Regions from separate parts of the Rhodococcus sp. PSi06 genome, predicted to be linked through region 2. Evidence: predicted binding sites of a transcription regulator. Region 2 holds the regulator's gene; the other holds the start of a gene.
What was found. Region 2 encodes LexA, which represses DNA repair genes until DNA is damaged. Its sites were predicted from a motif close to CGAACANNTGTTCG; they were not measured.

Region 1 (3,382 bases), on a different contig from region 2:
CCGCAGCCCAGCACCCCGAGTATGCGGACGTGAGCTTCTCGTACATCTACAACACCGGTCCTGGAACGCTCGGAGTGTTTCTCGCCGACGAGCAGCGAGTCGCGATGGTTCGCGGCCTCGGGTTGCAGGTTGATCCGGTGGTCAACACTCTCGACGAGACCGAAGGCACCGACTCGTCGGTCATCGGGCTGGAGAACGCGAACCTGCTGAACGATTCCGACTTGATCTTCACGTTCTACTCCGATCCGCAGAACCGCACCGACACCGAGAATCAGCCTGCGTACAAGCAGATTCCGGCCGTGTCCCGCGGTTCGGTCGTAGCGCCGACGGATCAGTCGTTCGTTACCGGATCGTCGATCATCAACCCGTTGACGGTGCCGTGGGCACTCGAGCGCTATGTACCGATGATCGACGAGGCTGTTGCGAAGGTCGACGCCGGCATGTCTTCGACCAATTGAGCGGAGCGTAGAAGAGACGGTTGATCTCGACCCCATCGAGTCGCAGACGGTGCAGAAAGCCCACGGTGGTCTACTCGAATCAATCTGTTGAGCAATCTCGTCCAGCCCCGCACCGTGTTCTCGGTGCGGGGCTGGTGTGCGTTCAGGTGGTTAGGCGATGTGGGGGCCTGCTCGGGCGTGGGATGGTCTGGGTTGTCGGTAGGGGTCGACGGTGGCCGGGGGTACGAACCAGGGGTGTTGATCGGTGCCGATGAACACTTCCCAATCCGAATGATGGATCAGCCGGTGGTGGAACCCGCAGAGCAGGACCAGGTTGTTCATGTCGGTGGGGCCACCGTCGGCCCAGTGCCAGATGTGATGGCCTTCGGTCCAGGCGGCGGGTTTGCCGCAGCCGGGGAACGCGCAACCGTGATCGCGGGCGGTCAACGCACGTTTCTGTTTCGCGGTGACGGTGCGGGCGGTGCGGGCGAGGTTTAACGGGTTGCCGTTCTCGTCCATGACGATCGCGGTGAGGACACAGTCGCAGGCGAGTTGGCGGGAGGTGTTGCGCGAGAGTGGTCCCATCCAGGGCAGCCACCCGACGGTGGTGCCATCACCGAACAGGTCCCGATACGCGCTGCGATCCTGGCTCGGTCCGGCAGCGCTGTCGGTCTCGGGTTCGTCCACCGAGTCCGACTCGGTCAGGTCGGAGTGTATTGAGTCGGAGTGGATCGGGTTGCCGGCGTCGATGTCCACCGGGTCGGCTGGATCGGCGTTGTCGGATTCTGCTGCTGCGCGGGTGGTTTCGTCGTCGGTGATGTCGTCGGTGTTCTGGCCGCTCAGGTTGTGGAGGTCCTGCAACCGGATGTGCAGGTTGATGTGCGGTCTTTCGCCGCCTTCGGTGGGGCGGTCCTTGGTAGCAAGGTAGTGGTCGAGGATCTGCCCGAATGCGTCGGCGCGGCGCCTGGCGGGGCTGCGTTCGTCTGGGGTGCCGTCGGCTGCGGGCCGGGGTTCGGTCAACGGTGAGAGTGCGGTGAATAGTTTTTCTGCGGTGACGGCATCGAAGTCGGCTTTCAGACACAGACGTTGGTTGAGCATCTTCGATGCGAACAGTTCGTTGCGGTCGGTGTCCTCAGGGGGCGGCTTGTCGCTGCCGTAGGTGTCTTTGAGTTTGGTGATCGCTTCACGGATCTTGTCGGTGCTTGCCCCGGGCCCGGTGGCGGCGGTGATCATCGCGGTGCGGGCGATGTCGCGGCCTTCTTGCGGGAGGTTTTTCGGTGGTGTTTCGGCGAAGCCGAGGATGAGGGCGGCGTGGTCGATGGTCATGACGCCGGTGTTGACGGCGTCGGCGATGTCGGGGAAGTTCTTCAACCCGCGAGCGAGGGCCACGATCTTGTTCGCTTTACTCGGGGTGAGGAGGGTGGTGGAGGTCAGCCAGCCGGCGGGTCCGGGGAAGCCGAGCTTCTCGCGGCTCACGCGGGTGTCGATTTCAGCGACGAGGGCGATGCGTCGGGCTTCGAGTAATTGGATGTCGTGGGAGACCGCGGCAGCGTCGGCGAGCAGTTCTGCTTCGCTCAGTTGCCAGATCTCGGTGGTCATGGAGGTAAGTGTATCGAACATGCGTTCGATACGCAATGATAGTCGAATTGAAAACTGTTGCTGTGCATAAGGATTCGATAATCCGAACCTGTCGGTGGCGCATGGTAGAGGCTCGATCTCTCCGGCGACCACACACGACCGCCATACTTCGACGAGAAGTACACCCGGGACCGGACCCATCGACCCCGAACGTTGCCAGAGCACCGAGCCGGAGTAAGACGTCAAATTGTGCGGCGGTGTGATCTCGCGATGACGATTCGGTGCAGAGCGCAATGCCCCCAGGGGTCCGCTCGGTATCTTCGACGGCGACGCCCGAACCTGTGCTCGAGCGATCTGCCAATTCTGCTGCTCTACTCGGTTGTTCGGGGATCCTCTGTGTGCGGCGGACTGAATGCACTGTCGGCTGCGACAGGTGGAACACGCGCGGTCCTCGTGGCAGCGTCTCAGCCGGCGTGGTGGGCGTCGCGCAGTCGGTGCTCACGACGCCGCGCAAAGCAGGGCCAATCTCACTGCCGCCGAGCTCCTCCCGAGTCGATACTCGCGATAGTCGAGGGCGCGTCAGTACACCTCGCGTTGGCGTTCCTGTTCCAACACCTGCTCGAGGTCGCTCAAGCGGTTCATCGAGGACACCTGCCGCGCGGTTCGGTGATTGAGTGCCAACATTTCTCGGTGTCGGTGCACGAAGGCCCAGTAGCCGGCGGTGTAGGGGCAGGCGTCGTCGCCCAATCGCTTTTTCGGGTTGAATTCGCATGTGCCGCAATAGTCGGTCATGCGATTCAGGTACGCGCCACCCGAGGCGTAGGGCTTGGTGGCGATCACTCCTCCGTCCGCGTGCTGGCTCATGCCGATGACGTTCACCGGCATCACCCACGCGAATCCGTCGACGAAAGCCGTTGCGAACCATTCGGTCAGCGCGCGCGGATCCCACGCATGTTGCAGACCGAAGTTGCCCAGAATCATCAAACGCGGAATGTGGTGAACCCATCCGTGATCACGCACACCGTCCACGGTACTGGACAGGCACTTCGCCACCACTGCGTCGCCGTCCAACTCGACAAGCCAATCAGGCAGTGGCTCATGGGCATCGAGTTTGTTTCGGTCGAGGTACTCCGGCCCCAGGTGCCAGTACAGATGCCACACGTATTCGCGCCAGCCGAGTATCTGGCGAACGAATCCCTCCACGCTCGCCAGCGGGGTGCCGTCGCGGTGGGCTTCCTCGGCGGCGTGCGCCACGTCCAACGGTTGCAGCAGGCCCAGATTCAGCGGCACCGACAGCAGTGAGTGCGACATCGTCCAGTCGTCGGCCATCACCGCGTCCTCGTACTTACCGAAGTCGTCCAAACGGT
Region 2 (3,382 bases):
GTACTGGGTCGCCGCTGCCACCGCGATAGTGCTGGCGTTCTCTCCCAAGTTCGGTGCCCTGATCTTCACCGTCCCCGACGGCGTCATCGGGGGAGCGACCCTGGTCCTGTACGGACTCATCGGGCTGCTGGGCGTTCGGATCTGGACCGACGCCAAGGTCGACTTTGCCGATCCGGTCAACCTGATCGTCGTCGCCGCGGCGCTCGTCGCGGGCATCGGCGACCTCACGCTGTCGGTCGGATCGGTCGAACTGGGCGGGATCGCGTGGGGTTCGCTCGGCATCCTGCTCGGCTATCCGATCGTCTCGGCGCTCGCGAGAAGCACCGCGAACCGGCGGACTTAGCGGGGGCGGTCACGGATCGCGCACGTTTTGGTCATCGACCCCCGGTATACCGCGAACGTACTGTTGAACGGTGACGTCAGTCGCACCGACGACCGCGCTGTGACACCCCTTTCTCGTGGTCGACGACGGTGCGCATCGAACAAGGAGATCTGCGTGGACCGCACACTTTTCGAGCCCGAGCACGAGCTGTTCCGGGAGTCGTACCGGAAGTTTCTCGAACAGCACGTAGCGCCCAACCATGCCAAGTGGGAAGAGCAGAACATCGTCGACCGCGGTGTCTGGGTAGAGGCCGGCAAGCAGGGCTTCCTCGGAACTGCCGCACCGGAGGAGTTCGGCGGCGGCGGCGTCAAGGACTTCCGCTACAACGCCATCGTGACCGAGGAAACCACCCGCGGCGGCTACAGCGGCATCGGCTTCACGCTGCACAACGACGTCGTCGCGCCGTACTTCATCGAACTGGCCAACGACGAGCAGAAGCAGCGTTGGCTCCCCGGATTCTGCTCGGGTGAGCTGATCACCGCGATCGCCATGACCGAGCCGGGCACCGGAAGCGATCTGCAGGGCATCAAGACCAAGGCCGTGCGCGACGGCGACGACTGGGTCCTGAACGGATCGAAGACGTTCATCACCAACGGGATCAACGCCGATCTGATCATCGTCGTAGCGTGCACCGACCCCGAGAAGGGTGCCCAGGGCTTCAGCCTGCTGGTAGTGGAGCGCGACATGCCCGGTTTCGAGCGGGGACGCAACCTCGACAAGATCGGCATGAAGGCCCAGGACACCGCCGAACTCAGCTTCACCGACGTTCGCGTGCCCGCCGCCAACCTGCTCGGTGAAGAGGGCATGGGCTTCATCTACCTCATGCAGAACCTTCCCCAGGAACGCCTCTCGATCGCCGTGGTTGCAGCAGCGGCCATGGAATCGGCACTGGACATGACCATCCAGTACTGCCGCGACCGCAAGGCGTTCGGGAAGTCGATCGGCAAGTTCCAGAACACCCGATTCGTGTTGGCGGAGTTGGCCACCGAAACCACCGCCACTCGAATCATGGTGGACAAGTTCATCGAACTGCTCAACGAAGGCAAGTTGACAGTCCAGGAAGCCGCGATGGCGAAGTGGTGGACCACCGAGAATCAGGTCAAGCTGATCGACCGGTGCCTGCAGTTGCACGGCGGCTACGGCTACATGAAGGAATACCCGATCGCCAAGGCCTACATGGACTCTCGCGTCCAGACGATCTACGGCGGCACCACCGAGATCATGAAGGAGATCATCGGTCGCGGACTGAACCTCTGATTCGTCCGAACCTCCGATCGGTAGACGCTCGACACGGCAAGGGCCGCAGCACATGTGCTGCGGCCCTTCCCGTGTCACTGCCGAAGCAATTCCTACAGCTTGCGCATCACGGTGACTACCTTGCCGAGGATGGCGGCATTGTTACCAGGAATCGGCTCGAACAGTGGGTTGTGCGGCAGCAACCACACCTCACCCTTCGACCGCTTGAACGTCTTGACGGTGGCCTCACCGTCGATCATCGCGGCCACGATGTCTCCGTTGTCTGCCACGGACTGCTGGCGAACGACGACCCAGTCACCGTCGCAGATCGCTGCATCGATCATCGATTCACCGACGACCCTCAGCAGGAACAGCGAACCCTGACCGACCAACTCGCGGGGGAGCGGGAACACATCCTCGACGGCTTCCTCGGCGAGGATCGGTCCACCGGCGGCGATCCGCCCCAGCACCGGTACGAACGTCGGAGTCGGCAGGCGATCCTGATCCTCGGACGAACCGTCGACCGCAGCGGCAGCCTGATCTGCCTGCACCTCGTCGAGACCGCGAACGTCGACCGCGCGGGGGCGATTGGCGTCGCGCCGCAGGAATCCCTTCCGCTCCAGGGTGCGGAGCTGATGAGCAACGGACGACGTGGACGTCAGGCCGACGGCGTCCCCGATCTCACGAATGCTGGGCGGGTAACCGCGCTCGGTCACCGAAGCCCGAATGACCTCGAGTACCTTCCGCTGTCGCTCCGTCAGGCCGGCGCTGATGTCGGTGCCGACTTCCATGGCCTTGGGCGTCGGCTCCGCGGCGGGCTTCGCGGCCGCGGCCTTGGTGGTCGCGGAACCCGGCGTCTTCGAACCCGTCGTCTTGGAACCCGTGGTCGACCTCGTCGAGGTCTGGTCCTTCATGCTGTCGGCCTCCTGCTGATGTCCTGGATCCGGTCTGCGTGATGAATTCTGCGCGGACTGGAGTTGATGGTGTCGACTCGTGTGGCGTGTGGTTTCTGACACGAATCTAGCGTGTATCAGCTGTTGAATCAAACATCTGTTCGACTCGTGTCGCGTTTTCTACAGACTTTGTCGGAGGCTCGTGATAGAACTTCGAACAAGCGTCCATCGAACGCCTGATCGAAAAAGCGATCCAACGAGCGAAGACGAGGTTCCGATGACCATCACCACCGATCGCCCCACCACCGTAGGTGTCCGTACCCGGTCCACTGGCGTCGAGCGTCGTCGACGTGCTCGTCCCGCGCTGCGCAATTCCCCCGCGACGCGGACTTCTCTCCAGACGCGGAGTTCTCTCGAGACGCACGGAGCACAGACGTCAGCGTGCCTGCCGGTTCTGGAGCCGTCCTGGACCGACGTCACCGACCGCGAGGCCGCCGATCGCGCCTTCGACGAGACCTCGGCGCACTTCGCCGGTCAGCCGGTGCGGATGCGATCGCTGGTGCTGTGGATGCTGGCAGTCGTCGTCGTCGCCGGTGGCCTGATCGGAATCGCGAACGTGCGAGCCGCAACACCCGATGCGGGACAGCCTGCCGGTGTGGTCGAGGTTCACGATGGAGCTGTGGTCGAGTACGCGCCCGGCAGATGACCACCGGCCCCAGTGCACGCAGAATGACTGAGTATCCTCGACTGACTGCCCCGACACGAATGTTCGACGTCGGTGCATCGGCTACGACGGAGGCTCCCACATGCATTGCCCGTTCTGCAGGCACCCCGACTCACGCGTGGTCGATTCGCGTGAAATGGACGAGGG

Region 1: ACFI9K_RS15175 (HNH endonuclease signature motif containing protein) is a predicted target of LexA. The motif match lies at 2,051-2,064, and genes of this name have one in related genera.

The regions. Positions count from the first base shown of each region.
Region 1 is NZ_JBHNYO010000010.1:213,462-216,843, forward strand. It holds gene ACFI9K_RS15170 (iron-siderophore ABC transporter substrate-binding protein) at 1-458, shown strand, start outside; gene ACFI9K_RS15175 (HNH endonuclease signature motif containing protein) at 609-2,036, opposite strand; gene ACFI9K_RS15180 (cryptochrome/photolyase family protein) at 2,595-3,382, opposite strand, start outside.
Region 2 is NZ_JBHNYO010000005.1:265,282-268,663, forward strand. It holds gene ACFI9K_RS09380 (uracil-xanthine permease family protein) at 1-343, shown strand, start outside; gene ACFI9K_RS09385 (acyl-CoA dehydrogenase family protein) at 497-1,639, shown strand; gene lexA (transcriptional repressor LexA) at 1,732-2,409, opposite strand; gene ACFI9K_RS09395 (hypothetical protein) at 2,789-3,217, shown strand; gene nrdR (transcriptional regulator NrdR) at 3,318-3,382, shown strand, end outside.